One region of the Streptomyces sp. NPDC101152 genome, then DNA from elsewhere that is predicted to be linked to it. Evidence: predicted binding sites of a transcription regulator. Region 1 holds the regulator's gene; the other holds the start of a gene.
What was found. The regulator HrcA, encoded in region 1, represses chaperone genes, less so after heat shock. The targets are predictions, from matches to a motif close to TTNGCACTCNGNNNNNCNGAGTGCNAA.
Positions count from the first base shown of each region.

Region 2: the regulator HrcA is predicted to act here: its motif matches at 5,522-5,548, upstream of groES (co-chaperone GroES).

Region 1 is NZ_JBIWPO010000009.1:101,903-113,372, forward strand. It holds gene ACIRVK_RS14745 (S41 family peptidase) at 1-311, opposite strand, end outside; gene ACIRVK_RS14750 (hypothetical protein) at 357-917, opposite strand; gene ACIRVK_RS14755 (16S rRNA (uracil(1498)-N(3))-methyltransferase) at 1,356-2,102, opposite strand; gene ACIRVK_RS14760 (nitronate monooxygenase) at 2,099-3,175, opposite strand; gene dnaJ (molecular chaperone DnaJ) at 3,387-4,523, opposite strand; gene hrcA (heat-inducible transcriptional repressor HrcA) at 4,524-5,540, opposite strand; gene ACIRVK_RS14775 (MBL fold metallo-hydrolase) at 5,690-6,421, shown strand; gene ACIRVK_RS14780 (DUF3097 domain-containing protein) at 6,453-7,256, shown strand; gene hemW (radical SAM family heme chaperone HemW) at 7,257-8,489, opposite strand; gene ACIRVK_RS14790 (SpoIIE family protein phosphatase) at 8,521-10,506, opposite strand; partial or broken gene ACIRVK_RS14795 (HAMP domain-containing protein) at 10,609-11,470, shown strand, end outside.
Region 2 is NZ_JBIWPO010000002.1:351,880-363,349, forward strand. It holds gene ACIRVK_RS04275 (LCP family protein) at 1-712, shown strand, start outside; gene ACIRVK_RS04280 (YciI family protein) at 834-1,190, shown strand; gene ACIRVK_RS04285 (RNA polymerase sigma factor) at 1,234-2,544, shown strand; gene ACIRVK_RS04290 (methyltransferase domain-containing protein) at 2,545-3,708, opposite strand; gene ACIRVK_RS04295 (polysaccharide deacetylase family protein) at 3,799-4,728, shown strand; gene ACIRVK_RS04300 (hypothetical protein) at 4,725-5,480, shown strand; gene groES (co-chaperone GroES) at 5,695-6,003, shown strand; gene groL (chaperonin GroEL) at 6,127-7,752, shown strand; gene ACIRVK_RS04315 (ester cyclase) at 7,809-8,516, opposite strand; gene ACIRVK_RS04320 (SDR family NAD(P)-dependent oxidoreductase) at 8,596-9,369, opposite strand; gene ACIRVK_RS04325 (MOSC domain-containing protein) at 9,486-10,178, opposite strand; gene ACIRVK_RS04330 (LysR family transcriptional regulator) at 10,259-11,155, shown strand; gene ACIRVK_RS04335 (WhiB family transcriptional regulator) at 11,225-11,470, opposite strand, start outside.

The DNA of each region.
Region 1 (11,470 bases):
ATCTCGCCGTCCGGGGTCCAGCCGCGCACCTGGGTGCGCCAACTCCCCCAGTGCGTGAGGCGTTTGGCGGGACCGCCGTCGATCGGGGCGATGTGCACCTCGGGCGCCCGGTCGCGGGTCGACGTCCAGGCGAGGGTGGTGCCGTCGGGCGAGATGCGGGGGTGGTCGACCGGTACGTTGTCGGCGCTGGCCCGCCAGGCCCGGCCGCCGTCGAGGGGGGCGAGCCACACGTCGTCCTCGGCCGTGAAGGCGACCAACTCGCCGTGCAGGTGCGGGAACCGGAGATACGCGGGAGCTGCGGGCTGCGTCACACGATCACTGTAGGCAGCGGTTGCCTTCCCGGGCAGGGGTTTGGATCACTTGCCCTGGACCGGCCAGCACTGCGGGTCGCCCTTGCACCAGATGGTCCGCGTCACGGTCACCGTGACGGTGGCGCCGGGCCCGCTGCCGCTGCCGCCACCGGGGTTGTTCTGTATCGGTGAGGGCGTCGAGGTGCAGTCGCCGAGCCCGGAGACGTGGAACACGGTCCTGCCGCCGACCTTGGCCGTCAGATCACCGCGCACACAGGCGCCGTCGACGGCCCGGGTGACCTTGCCGGTGACGGTGATGTCCTTGCGGTCCTTGGTCTGGCCCTGGCAGTCGACGTCGGCGACGGTCGTCTCGCTCGCGGTGGGCGTCGCGTTGTGAGCGGTGTTGTTGTTGCCGTAGTTGGAGGTGCAGCTGAGCCACTGCACGTCGATGTTGTGCCGCTTCAGTTCCTTGGTGGCGGTCTGGTCGGTGGTATAGGCGACGGCCGCGGTGCCGAGCCCTCCGGGGTCGCAGGCCACGGCCCCTGCGACGGCCACGAGGGCGAAACCCGCCACGGCCACCACCCGTCGTCCTGGCGGTCGCCACCGACTGCGCCTCGTCGCGCCCATGAGGGCAGCCTGCCATCACGTGCCGTCCGGCGGTAGGGCGGATACGGTCATCTCCCCTGGATGCGGACCGGCATCGAGAAGTCGGTAAGCAGCAAGCACTCCCGGGGTCAAAAGGCAGCCCCTGCCACAGACCGTCACCGGCAGGCAGCAGGGGCCGCAGAAGCTCCACGCACCTCGGCATAGAAGCGTTTTCGCCCTCGCCTGCGGTGCAGACGATTCCGGTCCGTGCCGTACGCGACAGCACCACGGGTTCCTGCTTCACAGGCCCCCGCCGCTCCCGAAAGAGCCGGTCTTACAGGGCCTCCACAGGCGTGACTTCCCGCCCGTCCGGCGGTAGATCCTGCTGGATGCGACAACCGTAGCAACGCCGACAGCCCGATATAGCAAGGTGAGCAGCGTTCCCGCCTCAAGAGGTAAGCGTCGCACAAACGACCTACGTCAGGACCAGCGGCCGGTGCGGCCCAGGAGCAGGGCCGCGGCCGCGGTGCCGGCGGTCGATGTACGCAGCACGGTGGGCCCCAGCATGTACGCCTTCGCACCCGCCTCCTCGAAAAGTGCCAACTCGTCCTTGGAGACGCCCCCTTCGGGGCCGACGACGAGCACGATCTCGCCGTGGGCGGGGAGTTCGGCGGTGGCCAGGGGCTCGCTCACGTGCTCGAAGTCGGAGTGCAGGACGGCCGCGAGGTCGGCCTTGGCGAGAAGTGCGGCCACCTGTCTGGTCGTCGCCGCGTCCGCGATCTCCGGGAAGCGGACCCGTCGCGACTGTTTGCCGGCCTCGCGGGCGGTGGCCCGCCACTTCGCGAGCGCCTTCAGGCCGCGGTCGCCCTTCCACTGGGTGATGCAGCGCGCGGCCTGCCAGGGCACGACGGCGTCGACGCCGACCTCGGTCATGGTCTCCACGGCCAGCTCGCCGCGGTCGCCCTTGGGCAGGGCCTGCACGACGGTGATGCGCGGCGAGGGCGCCGGTTCCTCGGACACCGAGGTGATCCGCACGACCAGCCGGTCCTTGCCCTCGGTGGCGAGCACCTCGCAGGCGGCGTGCCGTCCCGCGCCGTCGGTCAGGACGACCTCCTCGCCGGGCTGCAGCCGCTTCACGGAGACCGCGTGCCGGCCCTCGGTACCGTCGAGGACGTACTGCCCGGCCTCGGCCGGCAGGTCCTCGGCCACGAACACCGGCGCGGTCATCGCGGGTCCCCCTTGCCGGACAACGCTGTCCTGGCCGCGTCGAGTTCGGCGGTGAGGACCTCCACGAGCTGCCCGGCGGGCAGCTCGCGGGCCATCCGGTGGCCCTGGCCCGCCCACAGCGCCATGCCCTGCGCGTCGCCGGACGCGGCGGCCTTCTTGCGCAGCGGGGAGGTGATGTGGTGGATCTCGGGGTAGGCGGCGGGAGCGTAGGGGCCGTGCTCACGCATGAAGCGGTTGACCAGGCCGCGGGCCGGGCGGCCGGAGAAGGCGCGGGTCAACTCCGTACGCGTGAACAGGGGATTCGTGAGGGCCTGCTTGTGGACGGCGGCCGCTCCGGACTCGGGGGTGGCGAGGAACGCCGTGCCGAGCTGGGCCGCGCTCGCGCCCGCCGCGAGGACGGCGGCGATCTGACCGCCGCGCATGATGCCGCCGGCCGCCACGACCGGGATCGTCACGGTCTCGCGGACCTGGGCGACGAGGGAGAGCAGGCCGATGCCGGACTGGTCGTTCTCCGGGTTGTCGCGGTGGGTGCCCTGGTGGCCGCCGGCCTCCACGCCCTGCGCGATCACCGCGTCGGCGCCGGACCGCTCCACGGCGAGGGCCTCCTCGGCGGTGGTCGCGGTGACCAGGGTGAAGGTGCCCAGACGGTGCAGGGAGTCGATGACCTCGCGGGTGGGGACGCCGAAGTGGAACGACACCACGGGCACCGGGTTGTCCAGCAGCACGGCGAGCTTGGCGTCGTAGCCGTCGTCACGGCCGCTGTCGGGGTCGCCGAGCTCGGTGTCGTACCAGGTGGCCTCGCCGGCCAGCTGGTGGCGGTAGATGTCGACGGCGCCCTGGTCCGCGTACTCGGGCTGCGGCATGAAGAGGTTCACGCCGAAGGGGCGGCCGGTGAGGCTGCGCAGCTGCTTGATCTCCTGGTACATGCCGTCGGCGGTCTTGTACCCGGCGGCCAGGAACCCCAGCCCGCCGGCCTCGCACACGGCGGCGGCGAGGGCGGGCACGGAGACGCCGCCCGCCATGGGGGCCTGCACGATCGGATGCGGGAAGAGATCGGTCAGTGCGGAGGACATGGCCGCATGTTGTCACGTCCTCCGAACAAGTCCGAATCGGGCAGCCCCCATGGCATAGGCCAGGTGAATGGGTGAGCCTCAGCGCCGGTTGATCGCCGCGTCAGCGACCATTGAACGCATCCTTCAACCGCGAGAACAGCCCCTGCCGCCCCGGCTGACTGTGCCTGCCCAGGGGCCAACCCCCGAACCCCCGGCCGCCCACCAGTCCGCGTCAGCGACCATTGAACGCATCCTTCAACCGCGAGAACAGACCCTGCTGCCCCGGCTGGAACTGCCCCTGTGGGCGTTCCTCGCCGCGGAGTTTGGCGAGTTCGCGCAGGAGGCGTTCCTGTTCGGGGTCGAGCTTGGTCGGGGTGGTGACCTCGACGTGGACGATGAGGTCGCCCCGGCCGCCGCCGCGCAGGTGGGTGACGCCCCGGCCGTGCAGCGGGATCGACTGGCCGGACTGGGTGCCGGGCCGGATGTCGACCTCCTCCATGCCGTCCAGCGTCTCCAGCGGCACCTTGGTGCCCAGGGCCGCGGCCGTCATCGGGATCGTCACCGTGCAGTGCAGGTCGTCGCCGCGCCGCTGGAAGGTGGCGTGCGGGAGCTCGTGGATCTCGACGTACAGGTCGCCGGCCGGACCGCCGCCGGGACCGACCTCGCCCTCGCCCGCGAGCTGGATGCGGGTGCCGTTGTCCACACCGGCCGGGATCTTGACCGTGAGGGTGCGGCGGGAGCGGATCCGGCCGTCGCCGGCGCACTCCGGGCACGGGGTCGGCACGACCGTGCCGAAGCCCTGGCACTGGGGGCAGGGGCGGGAGGTCATGACCTGGCCCAGGAAGGACCGGGTCACCTGGGAGACCTCACCGCGGCCGCGGCACATGTCGCACGTCTGCGCGGAGGTGCCGGGGGCCGCCCCCTCGCCGTTGCAGGTGGTGCAGACGATCGCGGTGTCGACCTGGATGTCCTTCGTGGTGCCGAAGGCCGCCTCGTCGAGCTCGATCTCCAGCCGGATCATCGCGTCCTGGCCGCGCCGGGTGCGTGAGCGTGGGCCGCGCTGGGACGCCGTGCCGAAGAACGCGTCCATGATGTCCGAGAAGTTCCCGAAGCCGCCGGCGCCGAAGCCGCCCGCGCCACCGCCGCCCGCCTGCGAGAGCGGGTCGCCGCCGAGGTCGTAGACCTGCTTCTTCTGCGGGTCCGAGAGCACCTCGTAGGCGGCGTTGATCTCCTTGAACCGCTCCTGGGTCTTCGGGTCCGGGTTGACGTCCGGGTGCAGCTCGCGTGCGAGCCGCCGGAAGGCCTTCTTGATCTCTTCCTGCGACGCGTCGCGGCGCACGCCGAGAACGGCGTAGTAGTCCGTGGCCACTTACGACTCCGCCAGGATCTGTCCGACGTACCGTGCCACCGCTCGTACCGCTCCCATCGTTCCCGGGTAATCCATGCGGGTCGGTCCGACCACGCCGAGTTTGGCGACTGCCTCGCCGCCCGAACCGTAGCCGACGGAGACCACGGAGGTGGAGTTGAGTCCCTCGTAGGCGTTCTCGTGACCGATGCGTACGGTCATGCCCGAATCCCCGGCCTCGCCCAGCAGCTTGAGGAGCACGACCTGCTCCTCCAGCGCCTCCAGAACGGGCCGGATGGTGAGGGGGAAGTCATGGGCGAAGCGGGTCAGATTGGCGGTTCCGCCGATCATCAGCCGCTCCTCGTTCTCCTCGACGAGCGTCTCCAGGAGGGTGGAGAGCACCGTCGCAACGGTACCCCGGTCCTCCAGGTCGAAGCCCTCGGGGAGGTCCTCCACGAGTCGGGGGACGTCCGTGAAGCGCCGTCCCGCGACCCGGCTGTTGAGCCGCGCCCGCAGGTCCGCGAGCGAGGCCTCGCCGAAGGGCGCGGGGCAGTCGACCATCCGCTGCTCGACCCGGCCGGTGTCCGTGATCAGCACGAGCATCACGCGCGCGGGGGCGAGCGAGAGCAGCTCCACGTGCCGCACGGTCGAGCGGGTCAGCGACGGGTACTGCACGACGGCGACCTGCCGGGTCAGCTGCGCGAGCAGCCGCACGGTCCGCGCGACGACGTCGTCGAGATCGACGGCGCCGTCGAGGAAGTTCTGGATCGCGCGCCGCTCGGGGCCGGTCATCGGCTTGACGCCGGCGAGCTTGTCGACGAAGAGGCGGTACCCCTTGTCCGTGGGGATCCGCCCGGCGCTGGTGTGCGGCTGGGCGATGAACCCCTCGTCCTCGAGGGCCGCCATGTCGTTGCGGACGGTCGCCGGGGACACCCCGAGGTTGTGCCGCTCGGTCAGGGCCTTCGACCCGACCGGCTCCTCGGTGCCGACGTAGTCCTGGACGATGGCGCGCAGCACCTGAAGCCGTCGCTCGTTCAGCATGCGCACACCTCCAGCAGTCGTCCCCTCGGCACTTCGCCTGGCACTCTGTCCGTCCGAGTGCCAGCGTTCCCCGGCCCAGTGTACGGCGGTGGGGTACACCCGCGGCAAGGTCGGCCCGGGTTGCCGGGGCGTACGGCTAGCGTCGCGGTATGACGGTGACTTGGGAAGAGCTGGGGTGGGAGCGGGTGGCGGCGGGGGTCGGGCGGTGCCGGCTGCCGAGGTGGGACTGCACGGCGGGGCTGGTCGTCGGGGCGGACACGGCACTGGTGATCGACGCGGGGTCGAGCCTCGCCGAGGGGGCGCGGCTGCGGACCCGGGCCGAGGAACTCGCCGGTCGCCGTGTGACCCATCTCGCGCTGACCCACCCCCACTTCGACCACGTCCTCGGCGCGGCGGCCTTCGCGGGCGCGGAGGTGTTCGGCGCGGTGGGCATGGACACGGTGTTCGGCGCCCGGCACGGGCGCGAGGAGCTGATCGCGGACGCGGTGCGGGGCGGCCTGGACGCCGACGCGGCGGAGGAGGCCGCGGCTGCCCTCGTCCCGCCCCGTCATCAGGTCTCCGGCGAGTGGACCCTCGACCTGGGCGGCGGCCGGCAGGTCCTGCTGGCGAACGTCGGCCCCGGCCACACGGCCCACGATCTCGCCGTCCTGGTTCCCGGCTCGCCGGAGGTGGTCTTCTGCGGCGACCTGGTGGAGGAGTCCGGCGAACCGCAGGCGGGGCCGGACGCCGTGCCGTCCCGCTGGCCGGCCGCCCTCGACCGGCTGCTGGCCCTGGGCGGCGAGGACGCGCTGTACGTGCCCGGTCACGGAGCGGTGGTGGACGCCGGCTTCGTACGGGCGCAACGGGACGCGCTCGCAACGCGTTTCGGCGTGTCTACGTGATCGCCCGCCGGCTTCTCCTATCGTCATCCGAATGCGCCAGTACTCCCCCGACCTGACCCCTCCCTGGAAGAGGCCGAAGCCCGTCCCCGAGGTCCCGGCGGAGCCCGGTCTGGTGGTGGAGGAGCCCGGCACCGGTTTCTGCGGTGCGGTGATCCGCTGCGAGGCGGGCACGGTGACCCTGGAGGACCGCTTCGGCAAGCACCGGGTCTTCCCGCTGGAGCCTCGGGGGTTCCTGCTGGAGGGCCGCGTGGTGACCCTCGTACGGCCGTCCGGGGCGGCTTCGGTACGCCCCGCCCGTACGGCGTCCGGTTCGGTGGCCGTCCCCGGCGCACGCGCGCGCGTGGCCCGCGCCGGGCGCATCTATGTCGAGGGCCGGCACGACGCGGAACTGGTGGAGAAGGTCTGGGGTGACGACCTGCGCATCGAGGGCGTGGTCGTGGAGTACCTGGAGGGCGTGGACGACCTGCCCTCGATCGTGGCGGACTTCGCCCCGGGTCCGGACGCACGGCTGGGCGTCCTGGTGGACCACCTGGTCCCCGGCACCAAGGAGTGGCGGATCGCGGAGTCGGTGACCAGCGAGCACGCCCTGGTCGTCGGCCACCCGTACATCGACATCTGGGAGGCGGTGAAGCCGTCTTCCCTGGGCATCGAGGCATGGCCGCGCGTCCCGCACGGCCAGGACTGGAAGACGGGCGTGTGCCGGGCACTGGGCTGGCCCTCGGACAACACGGGCGCGGTGTGGCAGGCGATCCTGAAGCGCGTGGGCTCCTACAAGGACCTGGAGCCGGAACTGCTGGGCCGCGTGGAGGAACTGATCGACTTCGTCACCGCGTAGTCAGTCCACCAGGTCCCTGACCACCGCGTCCGCCAGCAGCCGGCCGCGCAGGGTGAGTGCCGCCCGGCCCTCGTCGTACGGACCCTGCTGCAGCAGCCCGTCCGTCAGGGCCCGGCGGGCGGCGGCCAGGCCGTCCGGCCGCAGCAGGTCCAGCGGTACGCCCTCGCGCAGGCGCAGTTCCAGCAGGATGCGTTCGACGCGACGGTCCTCGTCGGACAGGCGTTCGCGCCCGGCGCCCGGTGATCGGCCCGACGCCAGGGCCGCCGCGTACGCGCCCGGGTGCTTGACGTTCCACCAGCGCACCCCGCCGACGTGGGAGTGTGCGCCGGGGCCCGCCCCCCACCAGTCGGCGCCGCGCCAGTACAGCTCGTTGTGGAGGCAGCGGGCCTCGGGGGTGGTGGCCCAGTTGGAGACCTCGTACCAGTCGAAGCCGGCCCCGGACAGGACGTCCTCGGCGATCAGATAGCGGTCCGCGTGGACGTCGTCGTCGGTCTTGGGGACCTCACCGCGGCGGATCCGGCGGGCCAGCTGCGTGCCCTCCTCGACGATCAACGCGTACGCAGAGATGTGGTCGGGGCCCGCGCCGAGCGCCGCCTCCAGGGACGCCCGCCAGTCGTCGTCCGACTCGCCGGGGGTGCCGTAGATCAGGTCCAGGTTGACGTGGTCGAAGCCGGCCGCCTTCGCCTCGGCCACGCAGGCCTCGGGGCGGCCGGGGGTGTGGGTGCGGTCCAGGACCTTCAGTACGTGCTGCTTCGCGCTCTGCATGCCGAAGGAGATCCGGTTGAAGCCGCCCTCGCGGAGGGCGGCCAGGTAGGCGGGGTCGACCGACTCCGGGTTCGCCTCCGTCGTGACCTCCGCGTCCGGTGCGAGGCCGAACGCGTCGCGGATCGCCGACAGCATCCGCACCAGGTCGCCCGCCGCCAGCAGGGTCGGTGTCCCGCCGCCGACGAAGACCGAGCGCACCGGGCGCGGGTCGTCTCCGAGGACCTTGCGGGCCAGGCGGATCTCGTCGGTCAGGGTGTCCGCGTAGTTGTCCCGGGAGGCGAGGACACCGCCCGTGCCACGCAGCTCGGTCGCGGTGTAGGTGTTGAAGTCGCAGTAGCCGCAGCGGGTCGCGCAGTACGGGACGTGCAGGTAGAAGCCGAGGGGGCGGGCGGACGCGCCGGCGAGGGCGGATGCGGGGAGTGCGCCGTCGGCGGGGACCGGCTCGCCGTCGGGGAGTGCGGAGGGCATGCCCTCCATTGTCCAGTACCGGGACGGGTGGCTACTGCGCCTGCAGCACCAGCAGCGCCAGGTCGTCCTCCGGCGGCCGGCCGCCGAACTCGTGTACCAGCCTCGCGATGCGTTCCGCGATCAGCTCGGCGTTCATCCCCGCGCAGCCGGCCAGGGCGGTGGCGAGGCCGTCGGCGTCGTCGAACTGGCGGGAGCCGGAGCGGCGCTCGGTGACGCCGTCGGTGACGCAGAGGAGGGTGTCGCCGGGGCGCAGCTCGAAGGTCTCGCTGGTGTAGGTCTCGTCCTCGATGACCCCGAGCAGGGTCTGCGGGCGGGCCGCCGTGCGCACGTCGCCGTCGGCGCCCAGGAGCAGCGGCAGGGGGTGCCCGGCGGAGGCGAGGGTGCAGCGCACGCCGGAGTCGACGGGTACCAGCTCGCCGTAGAGGAGGGAGAGGAAGCGGGTCTGCGGGCCGTCGCCGGGGGCCGGCGGGCGGCCGCTGGCGAGGGCGCGGGCCGCGGCGTCGGCGGCCTCGGTGGTGTCGTCGAGGAGGAGCTGGTTCAGGCGGTCGAGGACGTCGGCGACGCGGTAGCCCTCGCGGGCCAGCAGCCGCAGCCAGGGGCGGGCGAGGCCGATGAGGACCGCCGCCTCGGGTCCCTTGCCCTGGACGTCGCCGACGGCGAAGCACCAGCGGCCGTCGCCGGCCGGGAAGACGTCGTAGAAGTCGCCGCTGGGGCCGCCCTTGTCGTACGGCTCGTAGACGAGCGCGCTGCGTATGCCGGGGATCTCGGCCACGGCGAGGGGCAGCAGGCCGCGCTGCAGGACGCGGCTGATGGTGGCCTGGCGGGCGTACTGGCGGGCCGCGCCGATCGCGAGGGCGATCCGGCGGCTGAGGTCCTCCACCAGGCCGGTGACCTCGTCGGGGAAGCGCAGCAGGCCGGAGCGGCCGATGACGAGGGTGCCGAGCGGTCGGCCGCCCGCGATCAGCCGGTAGGCGAGGGCGGTGCCGTGCGCCTCGCGCAGCTCGAGCGCCCCACCGGGCCAGGGGTAGGGCACCGGCCCGGACCTCCCCCACTCTCGGCTGCGCTCGACCGGGGGGACCCCCATGCCGTCGGTGCCCTGCGGCGGGTCCTTCTCCAGCGCCCGGCGCAGTTCCTCGATGCGGTTCTCGCTGCCGTGCCAGACCCTGGCCAGCCGCGGCCCCGCGCCCGTGCCCCCTTCCGCGTCCCAGCCGTCGCCGCCCGCGCTCCAGCGGCCCGTGGCCTCGTCCTCCATCCACACCGCGCACCAGTCGGCGAGCCGGGGCACGATCAGCTGGCCGGCGAGCGCGGCAACGAGGTTCTCGTCGAGCTGCCCCGCGAGCAGGTCGGAGGCCTCGGCGAGGAAGGACAGGGCGCCCCGGTGCAGCCACTCCCGGTCGCGTTCGGCGCGCTGCGGCTCGGGCGCGAGGAACTCGGCGACGCTGAGGCCCTGTTCCAGGGTCTGCCGGGGTGCGAGCTGCGGCTGTGCCTCAGCGCCCGGGGCCGCCGGCCCTGCGGCCGTGTTCTGCTCGGGGCACAGCCGTGCCCACACCGTCTTGGCGCCCGTGCGGTAGGTGACGCCCCAGGACTCGGCGAGCGTGGCGACCAGGCGCAGCCCGCGGCCGTACTCCGGTGTCTCGTACGGCACTTCGGCGTCCGAGCCGCGCGGGGCGCGGGAGGGATGCTGGTCGCACACCTCGACGACGAGCGCGCCGGACGTCTCCTCCAGCCGGCAGTCCAGCTCGACGTCGGTGCCCGCGTGCACGACGGCGTTGGTGACGAGTTCGCTGGCCACCAGCACGGCGTCGTCGGCGAGACGGTCGGTGAGGTGCTCGGCGCCGGGGCGCTGCTCCTTGGCCCACTCGGTGAGCGCGGCGCGCAGCAGGGCGCGGGCGGAGCCGGGCGCGACGGCGCTTCCCGGCAGGGTCGCGTACGTCCGCGCGCCGCCGGGCGCCTCCCGGTGCCCAGGCATGCCGGAGGCACGGGAAGCGGTCTCCCGTTGCGTCGGTATGGCCCCCATGTCCAGCTCCCCGAGCAGTTCGGACGAATACGCCTCAGTCGATGCGGACAGAGTGACAGACTGGCCACGCCCATAAGCGCCGAGTTACCGAAGTGGGCCGCCATGAGTGAGAACAGTGCTACGCGTGTGCTCGAAGACGGTCAGAAACCGGAACAAGTCCGAGCATCGGAGCTGCGCCCGCTGCTCGCCGCGATGACGGCCGCCCGGGACGGCGACTTCACGAAGGCGCCGGAGACGGGTCACGGCATGGTGGCCGAACTGACCGCCGTCTTCAACCAGATCATGGACCGCAGCACCCACTTCAACGCGGAGACGCAGCGGGTCAAGCGGGAGCTGGTGCGCTCCGGCCGGCTGGACGAACGGCTGTCGGCGAGCCCTGGTCAGGGCGCCTGGACCTCCCGGGTCAACGACGTCAACCAGTTGCTCGACGCCCTGGTGGCCCCGGCCGCGAACGCGACGCGGGTGCTGGACGCGGTGGCCGGCGGCGATCTGACCCAGCGGGTCGATCTGCACGACGGGAACCGGCAGTTGCGCGGTGACCTGCGGCGCCTTGGCCGGGCGGTGAACAAGATGGTCGACCAGTTGTCGCTGTTCACCGGCGAGGTGACCCGGGTCGCACGCGAGGTGGGCACGGAGGGGCGGCTCGGCGGGCGGGCCAAGGTGCAGGGCTTGTCCGGGAGTTGGCGGGATGTGACTGAAGCGGTCAACACCATGGCGTCCCGGCTGACCGCTCAGGTGCGGGACATCGCCCTGGTGACGACGGCCGTCGCGCGCGGCGACCTGACCCGGACGGTCACCGTCGAGGCGACCGGTGAGCTGCTCGAGCTGAAGCTCACCGTGAACACGATGGTCGACCAGCTCTCCGCCTTCGCCGACGAGGTGACCCGGGTGGCCCGCGAGGTGGGCACGGAGGGGCAGTTGGGCGGCCGGGCGCAGGTGCGCGGGGTGAGCGGGGTCTGGAAGG
Region 2 (11,470 bases), on a different contig from region 1:
CGACACGGCGATGGTGGTGCACATCGACGCGGGCCGGAAGACGGCGACGATCGTCAGCATCCCGCGCGACACGCTCGTCACCCGCCCGTCCTGCCCGCTGAAGTCGGGCGGGTCGACGGCGGTGGCGTACAACTCGATGTTCAACAGCGCCTACGAGGTGGGCGGCCCGGTGTGCGCGGTCAAGACGGTCGAGTCGATCACCGACGTCCGCATGGACCACTACGTCGAGATCGACTTCGCCGGGTTCGCGAAGCTGGTGAACGCGCTGGGCGGGGTCACCGTCACCACCGACCAGAACATCGACGACAACGACAGCCACCTGCACCTCGCGGCCGGCACCCACCACCTCGACGGCACGCAGGCCCTCGCCCTCGCCCGCACCCGGCACGGCATAGGCGACGGCAGCGACCTCGGCCGGATAGGCCTCCAACAGAAGCTGGTCAAAGCCCTGCTGACACAGATCTCCTCGACGAACCTCCTCACCGACCCGGCCCGGCTCTACTCCGTCGCCGACGCCCTGACCGGCAGCCTCACCACCGACACGGGCCTGGACTCCATCAGCGAACTGGTGAGCTTCGGCCGCAGCGTGCAGGGCCTGTCCGCGCAGAACGTCAGGACCGTGATGATGCCGGTGGTCATCGCCCCTTCCGACGCCAACCGGGTGGTGGCGAAGGAACCGGCGGCGAGCCGACTGTGGGCCTCGCTGCGCTGACCTCGCCGCCGGAAAAAAACTTCGAGGATTTCCGGCGCGCCTGTCGATCCGCCCGTCCCTCGATCGACGCACTGGTGAGAGGCCGGGAAGGACCCGGCCCGCGACCCACCGAGGAGTCACCATGCCGCGCTACCTGTCGATCGTCCGCGTCGACGAGACCACCGCACCGCCCGAGGGCCCGAGCCCCGAGCTGATGCAGCGGATGGGGGAGCTGATCGAGGAGATCACCAAGGCCGGCGTCATGCTGGACACCGCCGGGCTGACCCCGCACAGCCAGGGCAAGCGGGTGCACTGGGAGGGCGGCGAACTCACCGTCACCGACGGGCCGTTCACGGAGTCCAAGGAGGTGATCGGCGGCTACGCCATCACCCAGTGCAAGGACCTCGACGAGGCCGTCGAGTGGACCAAGCGGTTCGTGAAGGTCCACGAGGACTACTGGACCGTGACCTGCGAGGTGCGGGAGATCGCCGAGGGCTGAGAGTTCTTGGCTCGTGCCCGTGCGGGGTGTTCGATGGTGGGTTGTGGAACCGCAGCCCACCCCCGTCACCCCGCCGGACCCCTCGGCGCACGCCATCGAGACCGTCTTCCGCCTGCAGTCCCCGCGCATCATCGCCGGCGTCACCCGCATCGTCCGAGACGTGGGCATCGCGGAGGAACTCGCCCAGGACGCGCTGGTCGCCGCGCTCGAGCAGTGGCCGCGAGACGGGGTGCCGGACAACCCGGGCGCCTGGCTCATGGCCACCGCCCGCCACCGCGCCGTCGACCTGATCCGGCGCCGGGAGAACTACGCCCGCAAGCTGGCGGAGATCGGCCGCGACCTGGAGACGGCCGCGCAGCCGGAGGAGCCCGCCGACCCCGAGGACATCGACGACGACCTGCTGCGCCTGGTCTTCACCGCCTGCCACCCCGTCCTGTCCGCCGCGGCGCGCACCGCCCTCACCCTGCGCCTGCTCGGCGGCCTGACCACGGCCGAGATCGCCCGCGCCTTCCTCGTCCCCGAACCGACCGTCGCCCAGCGCATCGTCCGCGCCAAACGCACCCTCGCCACGAGGAACGCCGCCTTCGAGGTGCCGTACGGGCCGGAGCGCGAGGCCCGGCTGGGCTCGGTCCTCGACGTCATCTACCTGATCTTCAACGAGGGGTACGCCGCCACGGCCGGCGACGACTGGCTGCGCCCGGGGCTGTGCGAGGACGCGCTGCGGCTGGCCCGCGTGCTGTCGTCGCTGATGCCGAAGGAGCCGGAGGTGCACGCCCTGACCTCCCTGCTGGAGTTCCAGGCCTCCCGCGCCGCCGCCCGCACCGGCCCGGACGGCGAGCCCGTGCTGCTGAGGGACCAGAACCGGCGCCGCTGGAACCGTATGCTCATCGCCCGCGGCATCGCGGCCCTGCACCGCGCCGAGGCCGCCTCCTCCACTCTCGGCTCCGCTCGAGCGGGGGGACCCCCATCCGGCGCTCCGGGCCCCTACGCCCTCCAGGCCGCCATCGCCGCCTGCCACGCGCACGCTTACACCTACGAGGAGACCGACTGGGCGTCCATCGCCACCCTGTACGGCCTGCTCGCCGCCCGGGCCCCCTCGCCGGTCGTGGAACTCAACCGCGCGGTCGCCGTGTCGATGGCGCAGGGGCCGGCCGAGGGCCTGGCGATCGTCGACGCCCTCGCCGCGGAGCCCGCCCTCAGCGACTACCACCTGCTCCCCAGCGTGCGCGGCGACCTGCTGGAGCGGCTGGGGCGTACGACGGAGGCGCGCGCCGAGTTCGCCCGCGCGGCGGAACTGACCCGCAACGAACGCGAGCGGGAGCTGCTGCTGCGGCGGGCGGGGGAGTCCTCCTGATCAGGCGGGGTGCCCGAGGAGCATCGTCGGGGCACCGGCCACCCGGGTCAGGAACACGGTCGCCGAGTGGGGGCCGCTCGGCTTGACCTTCTTGCGGAGTTCCTCCGGCTCCACGGCCGACCCGCGCTTCTTCACGGTCAGCGTCCCGACCTCGCGTTCCCGCAGCAGCGCCTTCAACTTCTTCACGTTGAAGGGGAGTTGGCCGGTGATCTCGTAGGCGGTGGCGTACGGGGTGGGGAGGAGGGCGTCGGAGGTGACGTACGCGATGGTGGCGTCGACCAGCCCGCCGTCCAGCTCCTCGGCCACCTCGGCGACCAGATGGGCGCGGATGACGGCGCCGTCTGGTTCGTACAGGTAACGGCCCACGGGGCGGACCGCCGGGTCGGGGAGTCCCTTGCCGAGCAAGGTGCGCGGACCCGGCAGCAGGGTGGCCCGGACGGCTCCGGGCCGCGTCCCGAACCACAGCACCGCTTCCTTGACGTCCCCGCCGTCCGAGACCCACTCGGCCTCGGCGTCCTCGGGTACGGCCTCGTGCGGGATGCCGGGGGCGACCTTCAGGGCGGCCGCCAGTGACGCCTTGCGGGCCGCCTCGACCGCCCAGGACAGCGGCGGCGAGTAGGCCTCCGGGTCGAAGATCCGGCCGCGGCCGCCCCGCCGCGCCGGGTCGACGAACACGGCGTCGTGGCCGGCCGTGTCCACCTCCGTGACGTCGGCCTCCCGCACCTCGATCAGGTCCGCCAGCCCCAGCGCCCGGGCGTTCGCCCGCGCCACGGTCACCGTGAGCGGGTCCCGGTCGACGGCCAGCACCCTGATCCCGGCCCGGGCGAGCGCGATCGCGTCCCCGCCGATCCCGCAGCACAGGTCGGCGACCGACCGTACCCCCAGGGCCCGGAAGCACTCCGCCCGGTATGCCGCCACACTCGCCCGCGTCGACTGCTCCACCCCGTTCGGCGTGAAGAACATCCGCTGCGCGTCCTCGGCGCCGAACTTCGCCGCCGCCCGCTGCCGCAGCCGTGCCTGCCCGAGGGCCGCCGAGACCAGGTCGGCGGGGTGCTCGCGGCGCAGCCGCGTGGCCACGGCGAGCTCGTCGGCCGGGGCGGTGCCGCGCACCTCGTCGAGGAGGGCGCTGCCTTCAGGGGTGAGGAGGAGGGCGAGGTCGTTCACCGGGTCATTGTGGGCCAGTCGGTGGACGGTGCGCCCGCGCACGCGGTGTCGGCCCGGGATCGGGTTTCCGGCCTGGGAGGATCCGGCACCATGCGAGTAGTAGGACAAAACGATAAAAACGGGGCGTCCCGGAGGTTGCGAGTCCGTGGCGGAATCGCCGTGCTCGCCGTCGCCGCCATCGCCTCCGGCTGCGCGACGGGCTCCGGCCCCGACGTGGACCCCGCCCACGGCCAGCAGCCCACCAAGGCGGCCGAGGCCCGGGCCCTGGACTCGTACGCCACGAAGCTGCGCGCGGCCCGCGCCGCACGGGCCCTCGCCGCGCGGCACTGGGGGCTGCGGCAGGTGCCCCTCATGGCCCCGCCGGCACCGGTCACCAAGCCCAGGATCACCGCCCGCAAGGGCTTCGAGGTGGACGAGCAGGAGGAGCTGGGCCTCCCGCCGGTGTTCACCACCGTGCCCACCCGGCAGAAGGTCGTCTTCCTCACCATCGACGACGGCGCCGAGAAGGACCCGGCGTTCCTGCGGATGATGAGCGACCTGAAGATCCCCTACACCGCGTTCCTCACCAACTTCCTGATCAAGAACGACTACGGGTACTTCCGCAGGATGCAGTCCGAGGGGGTCACGCTCAACAACCACACCCTCACCCACCCCTACCTGCCAGGGCTGTCGTACGCGGAGCAGCGGCACGAGATCTGCGGCATGCAGCAGATCATGAAGAAGGAGTTCGGCAGGGCGCCGACCGTCTTCCGGCCGCCGTACGGCAACTACAACCAGGACACCCTGCGGGCCGCGAAGTCCTGCGGCATCAGGTACGCCCCGATCTGGGACGAGGAGGTCTACGTCGACCACTGGGAGTTCCGCGAGGACGACCAGGACCTGCACCCCGGCGACATCGTGCTGACCCACTTCCGGGGCCGTGACGAATGGAAGGGCACGATGGTCGACGACATGCGGCGCTTCCTGAACAGGGTCACCGCCGAGGGATACGCGGTGGCCCGCCTGGAGGACTACCTGTGAGGGTCCGCCCCCTGGCGGCCGCCGCCCTGGCTCTGGCCCTCCTCACCGGCTGCGCCCAGTCCGTCGACCCCATCGAACGGCTCGGCCGGAAGGCGGCCCAGGAGGTACGGCCGCACGTGTACGCGGCCCGCCCCGTGCGGTCGTACCGCCGCTGGGGCCTCCCGGCCCCGCTGCCCCGCGCCCCGAGACCCACCCCCGCCCCGGCTCCCCGCCCGACGGGCACCGCTCTGCCGCCGGTGGTCACCCGCGTCCCCACCCACGACCCGGTCGTCTTCCTCACCTACGACGACACCGCCGAGCGGGACCCGCGCTTCGGCGCCATGGTCCGCGAACTCCGGCTGCCGGTCAGCGTGTTCCCGGCCGACGCGGGCAACGGTCACCCCGCGCGCCCCCGGCCGGCCCGCACCGCCCTGCGCGGCCTGCCCCACGCCCGCCGGCGCGCCGGGATCTGCGGCCGGCGAGGCGGACTCCCCTCCCGCCTGCTCCGCCCGCCCCACGGCGCGTACGACACCGACACGCTCCGCGCGGCCGCCGACTGTGGGGTGACGGCACTGGTCCTGTGGCGCGCGACGATGACAGCCGCGGGCCGCCTGACCTACCGGCACGGCGTCCACCGTCTGTGCCCGGGCGACATCGTCTCCGTCGCCCCGGACGACGGAAGGGGCCCGTCCCTCACCCGGCGGACGTCGGGGCTGCTGGCGAAGGTGGAGGAACGGGGGCTGACGGTGGGCCGTCTGGAGGACTATCTCTGACCGGCGCCGACGGGCGAATCCGGAGCGGTCAGCGCGTCGAATTAGCAGTCCGCTTGACCGAGTGCTAATCGCGGTCATAGTCTCGGCTCTGGCACTCGGCAGATGAGAGTGCCAACCACGCGACGGGCAGGTCCGGCACCCGCGACGACGGATCCACCTGGTCGCCACCTCAGACAGTTAACCCCGTGAGATCTCCGAAGGGGGAGGTCGGATCGTGACGACCACCAGCTCCAAGGTTGCCATCAAGCCGCTCGAGGACCGCATCGTGGTCCAGCCGCTCGACGCCGAGCAGACCACCGCCTCTGGCCTGGTCATCCCGGACACCGCCAAGGAGAAGCCCCAGGAGGGCGTCGTCCTGGCCGTGGGCCCGGGCCGCTTCGAGAACGGCGAGCGCCTGCCGCTCGACGTCAAGACCGGCGACATCGTGCTGTACAGCAAGTACGGCGGCACCGAGGTGAAGTACAACGGCGAGGAGTACCTCGTCCTCTCGGCTCGCGACGTGCTCGCGATCATCGAGAAGTAACCCCACCTCGAAGCACCTTTCTGCTTCCAGCTGCGCCCCTGGCCCCCGCGACCACACAGAAGCCGGGCGCCCGGGGCGCAGTGTCTTTTTGAACCCACAGATTCCGAGAGGGCTCCCGCTGTCATGGCGAAGATCCTGAAGTTCGACGAGGACGCCCGTCGCGCCCTCGAGCGCGGCGTCAACAAGCTGGCCGACACGGTCAAGGTGACGATCGGCCCCAAGGGCCGCAACGTCGTCATCGACAAGAAGTTCGGCGCGCCCACCATCACCAACGACGGTGTCACCATCGCCCGCGAGGTCGAGGTCGAGGACCCGTACGAGAACCTCGGCGCCCAGCTGGTGAAGGAGGTGGCGACCAAGACCAACGACATCGCGGGTGACGGCACCACCACCGCCACCGTGCTCGCCCAGGCGCTGGTCCGCGAGGGCCTGAAGAACGTCGCCGCCGGCGCCTCCCCGGCCGCCCTGAAGAAGGGCATCGACGCCGCGGTCAAGGCCGTCTCGGACGACCTGCTCGCCTCGGCCCGCCCGATCGACGAGAAGTCCGACATCGCCGCCGTCGCCGCGCTGTCCGCCCAGGACCAGCAGGTCGGCGAGCTCATCGCCGAGGCGATGGACAAGGTCGGCAAGGACGGTGTCATCACCGTCGAGGAGTCCAACACCTTCGGTCTGGAGCTGGACTTCACCGAGGGCATGGCCTTCGACAAGGGCTACCTGTCGCCGTACTTCGTGACGGACCAGGAGCGCATGGAGGCCGTCCTCGACGAGCCCTACATCCTCATCACGCAGGGCAAGATCTCCTCGATCGCCGACCTGCTGCCGCTGCTGGAGAAGGTCATCCAGGCCAACTCCTCCAAGCCGCTGCTGATCATCGCCGAGGACGTCGAGGGCGAGGCCCTCTCCACGCTGGTCGTCAACAAGATCCGCGGCACCTTCAACGCGGTCGCGGTCAAGGCCCCCGGCTTCGGCGACCGCCGCAAGGCGATGCTGCAGGACATGGCGGTCCTCACCGGCGCCACGGTCATCTCCGAGGAGGTCGGCCTCAAGCTCGACCAGGTCGGCCTGGACGTGCTGGGCTCCGCCCGCCGCGTCACCGTCACCAAGGACGACACCACCATCGTGGACGGCGCCGGCAACTCCGCGGACGTCCAGGGCCGCGTCGCCCAGATCAAGGCCGAGATCGAGAACACCGACTCCGACTGGGACCGCGAGAAGCTCCAGGAGCGCCTCGCGAAGCTGGCCGGCGGCGTGTGCGTGATCAAGGTCGGCGCCGCCACCGAGGTGGAGCTGAAGGAGAAGAAGCACCGTCTGGAGGACGCCATCTCCGCGACCCGCGCCGCGGTCGAGGAGGGCATCGTCTCCGGTGGTGGCTCCGCTCTGGTCCACGCCGCCAAGGTGCTCGAGGGCGGCCTCGGCAAGACCGGCGACGAGGCCACCGGTGTCGCCGTCGTGCGCCGCGCGGTCGTCGAGCCGCTGCGCTGGATCGCCGAGAACGCGGGCCTCGAGGGCTACGTCATCACCTCCAAGGTCGCCGAGCTCGACAAGGGCCAGGGCTTCAACGCCGCGACCGGCGAGTACGGCGACCTGGTCAAGGCCGGCGTCATCGACCCGGTCAAGGTCACCCGCTCCGCCCTGGAGAACGCCGCCTCCATCGCCTCCCTCCTCCTGACGACCGAGACCCTGGTCGTCGAGAAGAAGGAAGAGGAGGAGCCGGCGGCCGCGGGCCACGGCCACGGTCACTCCCACTGACGTACGTCAGCACGAAGGCCCGGCACCCCTCGGGGTGCCGGGCCTTCGGCGTGCCGCTACTGCTCCAGCGCGTCCAGCGCGCCCAACTGCGCCATCAGCCCCAGCCGGTCGTACTGCCACCAGCCCTCGACGATCTTCCCGTGCTCACCGAACCGGAAGACGGTCGTGCCGGTCATGACGACCTTCCGCCCGCTGGCCGGGATCCCCATGAACTCGCCCTTGTGGGTCGCGTTCCCGGTCCACCGCGTGCACACGCGGTCGCCTTCGCAGATCTGGTCCTCGATGGTGAACGTCATGGCGAAGCCGCCGCGCCACATCTCCATCTCGCGCCGCACGGCGTCCATGCCGATGGTGTCCTGCTCGTTGGCGGGATCGTGATCGTGGTAGTCCTCGTCGAACAGGTCGTTGAGCGGGGGCAGCTCGCCCCGGCCGGCCATCGTGTCGAAGAAGCGCCGCGCGGTGGCCGCGTTCAACTGGTCGTCCCGCACCACGTCCAGGTCCGTGAACGTCGGCATCTCCTCGCAGAGAGCCACCATCTCCTGGAAGATCCTGTCCGTCTCCGGCATGTTCGAGTTCCGCATCGCCTCCTCGTACGACGGGAACTCCACGATCTCGATGAAGTGCGACGCGTCCGCGTGGTCCTTCCCCACCACCGCGTGCGTCGCCGTCCGCTTCCCCCTGGTCTGCTCGACCCATGTGTCCATCAGCCGGTTCATGTCGTCGAAACGGCTGGTCCTGCAGTCGATGATCTGAACGAAGGTCATGGTGGTGCCTCCGGCCACTCGGGTCCGGTTGAACACCCCCATTCTCTGCCCGCCGGCGTCATCGGGCCATGCCGGAGCCCTACTGCGGCCCGTACTTCCGCCCCGTCCGCGAGGTGATCCCGCCCAGCAGCGCCCTCGGCGTCACCTTCACGATCCCCATCAGGGCCTTGTAGCGGGGGTCCGGAATCGAGAGGGACTTGCCCCGGGCCAGGTCGCCGAGTGCCGCCGCGACCAGTTTGTCCGCGTCGAGCCACATCCAGCCGGGGATGTTGTCCGTGCCCATCCCGGCCCGCTCGTGGAACTCGGTGCGGACGAAGCCCGGACAGAGGGCCATCAGGCGCACTCCGCTTCCGGCCAGGTCCTTCGCCGCGCCCTGCGTGAACTGCACGACCCACGCCTTGGACGCGCCGTACGTGCCCCGGGGGACGAAGGCCGCCACCGACGCGACGTTGACGACCCCGCCGCGGCCGCGCTCGCGCATCGCCTCCGTCGCCGTCGCCGTCAGCCGGAGCACCGCCTCGCAGTGCACCTTGAGCATCTTCAGCTCGTCGGCCATCGGGACGTCGAGGAAGTGGCCCTTGTTGCCGAAGCCCGCGTTGTTGATCAGCAGGTCGACGGGGTTCCGGCGGTCGCCGAGGCGGGCGGCGACCGTGTCGATTCCGTCGTCGGTGGACAGGTCCGCCGTCAGGACCTCCGCCTCGACGGCGTGCCGGTCGTGGAGCTCCGTCGCCTGTTCCGTGAGCCGCTTCGTGTCGCGGGCGACGAGCACCAGGTTGTGCCCGTCCGCCGCCAGCCGCCGCGCGAAGGCGGCGCCGATGCCCGCGGTCGATCCCGTAATCAGAGCCGTTGTCATGGCCCAAGGGTAGTGAGCCGGAGGGCGCGCATCCGATCTCTGCACACGGCCCGACGGTGGTGAAGGCCCTGGGGAGAGGGCTCACGCGGGCCGTCAGGACGGCTGTCGGACGACTGTCAGAGGGTGCCCGCCGAGGGCTGCGCAGGACCGTACTTCGCCAGGTACTCGCGGGCCGCCCTCAGGGCCTCCGGATGCAGTGCCTCCCCGGCCGGCAGCAGGCGCGGCAGTAGTTCCCGCGCCGTGGTCGTCGCCCGGAACTGGAGCGCCACGGTCACGTCGTGGTCGGGACGGTGGACCACCTCGACCGGGTCGCCGGCACGGATCTCGCCCGGCTCGACCACCCGCAGGTACGCCCCCGGCGCCCCCTTCGCCGTGAACCGCTTCACCCAGCGCTTCTCACCCAGATGGCCCTGAAAGGTGCCGCACGGAATCCGCCCGCAGGTGACCTCCAGGACCACCTCGCGGCCGATCCGCCAGCGTTCGCCGATCAGCGCGCCAGAGATGTCCAGACCCTCGGTGGTGAGGTTCTCGCCGAAGGAGCCGTTCGGCAGCTGGCGGGCCAACTCCCGCTCCCAGTCGTCCAGATCCTCGCGCGCCATCGCGTACACGGCCTGGTCGTTCCCGCCGTGGTGCTGCCGCTTGCAGACCGCGTCCCCCGCCAGCCCGCTCCCGCCGATCCCCTTCGGCCCGGGCGCGGCCACCCGCACCGGTCCCCCCACCGGCCGCTTGTCGATGCCGGTCACCCCCTCCGGGTTGTCCGTGTACGGCACGGCCTTCGCGCTGCCCAGGTTCACCGACAGAAGCCTCATGCCGGAGACGGTAGTGACCGCACACCAAAGCGTCGACGCATTATTCGGCGGTGTACCAAAGCCTCGCTTATTCTCGGAGGGTGATCGAGGCCCGTCATCTCCGTGTCCTGCGCGCCGTCGCCGTCGGCGGCTCCTTCTCGGCGGCGGGGCGTGCGCTGGGCTGCACCCAGCCCGCCGTCAGCCAGCAGATGAAGGCCCTGGAGACGTCCGTGGGCACGCCGCTGCTGGTCCGCAGCGGCCGCGAGATGCGGCTCACCCAGGCGGGCGAGGCGCTCGTGCGGCACGCCGGCACCATCCTCGCCGGGCTCACCGCCGCCGAGGAGGAGGTCGCCGCCATCGCGGGACTGCGCGCCGGGCGTGTACGGCTCGTGTCGTTCCCCAGTGGCAGTTCCACGCTCGTGCCCACCGCCCTCGCGGCCCTGCGCGCCGCGCATCCCGGTACCCGCGTCTTCCTGGAGGAGGCCGAACCGCCCGCGTCGGTGGAGATGCTGCGCGAGGGCGAGTGCGACGTGGCGCTCGCCTTCCGCTACGAGGGCGCTGGGGGCGCCGAGGAGTGGGACGACCTCGTCGTACGGCCGCTGCTGACCGACCGGTTGGTCGGACTCGTGCCCGAGCGGCACCGGCTCGCCGGGGCCGGTTCCGTGGCCATCGGCGAGCTCGCCGACGAGCCCTGGATCGCCGGGTGTCCGCGCTGCCGGGGGCAGTTGGTGGAGGTGTGCGAGGACGCCGGGTTCACCCCCCGGATCGACTTCGCGACCGACGACTACCCGGCCGTGGTCGGCCTCGTCGGCGCCGGTCTGGGGGTCGCCGTCCTGCCCCAGCTCGCCATCGAGTCCGCACGGCCGCGCCACGCGCGCGTGTTGCGGCTGGAGCCGGCCGTACGGCGGCGGATCGTGGCGCTGACCCTGCCGGACCTGGCGCAGGTGCCGGCGGTCGCGGCGACCCTGGAACAACTCGCGCGGGCCGCCGCGCGGTAGGGAAGGCGGGGGAGAAAAGGACGGGCACGCGTGCGCGTGCCCGTCATCGGTGAATGCTGAAACGTTCCTTCAATTGTTCGAGGCGCTGTCCCCGCCGGCGGCCATCGCCGATACCAGCCGGTTCCGCGCCCGCCCCATGAGCTCTTCGCGCTCGTCCTCGGTCAGGCCGCCCCACACGCCGTACGGTTCTCTCACCGTCAGCGCGTGCGCCGCGCACTGCGCGCGCACCGGGCACCTCATGCAGACCTCCTTGGCCGAGTTCTCGCGAGCGCTCCGGGCCGCGCCCCGCTCGCCCTCCGGATGGAAGAAGAGCGA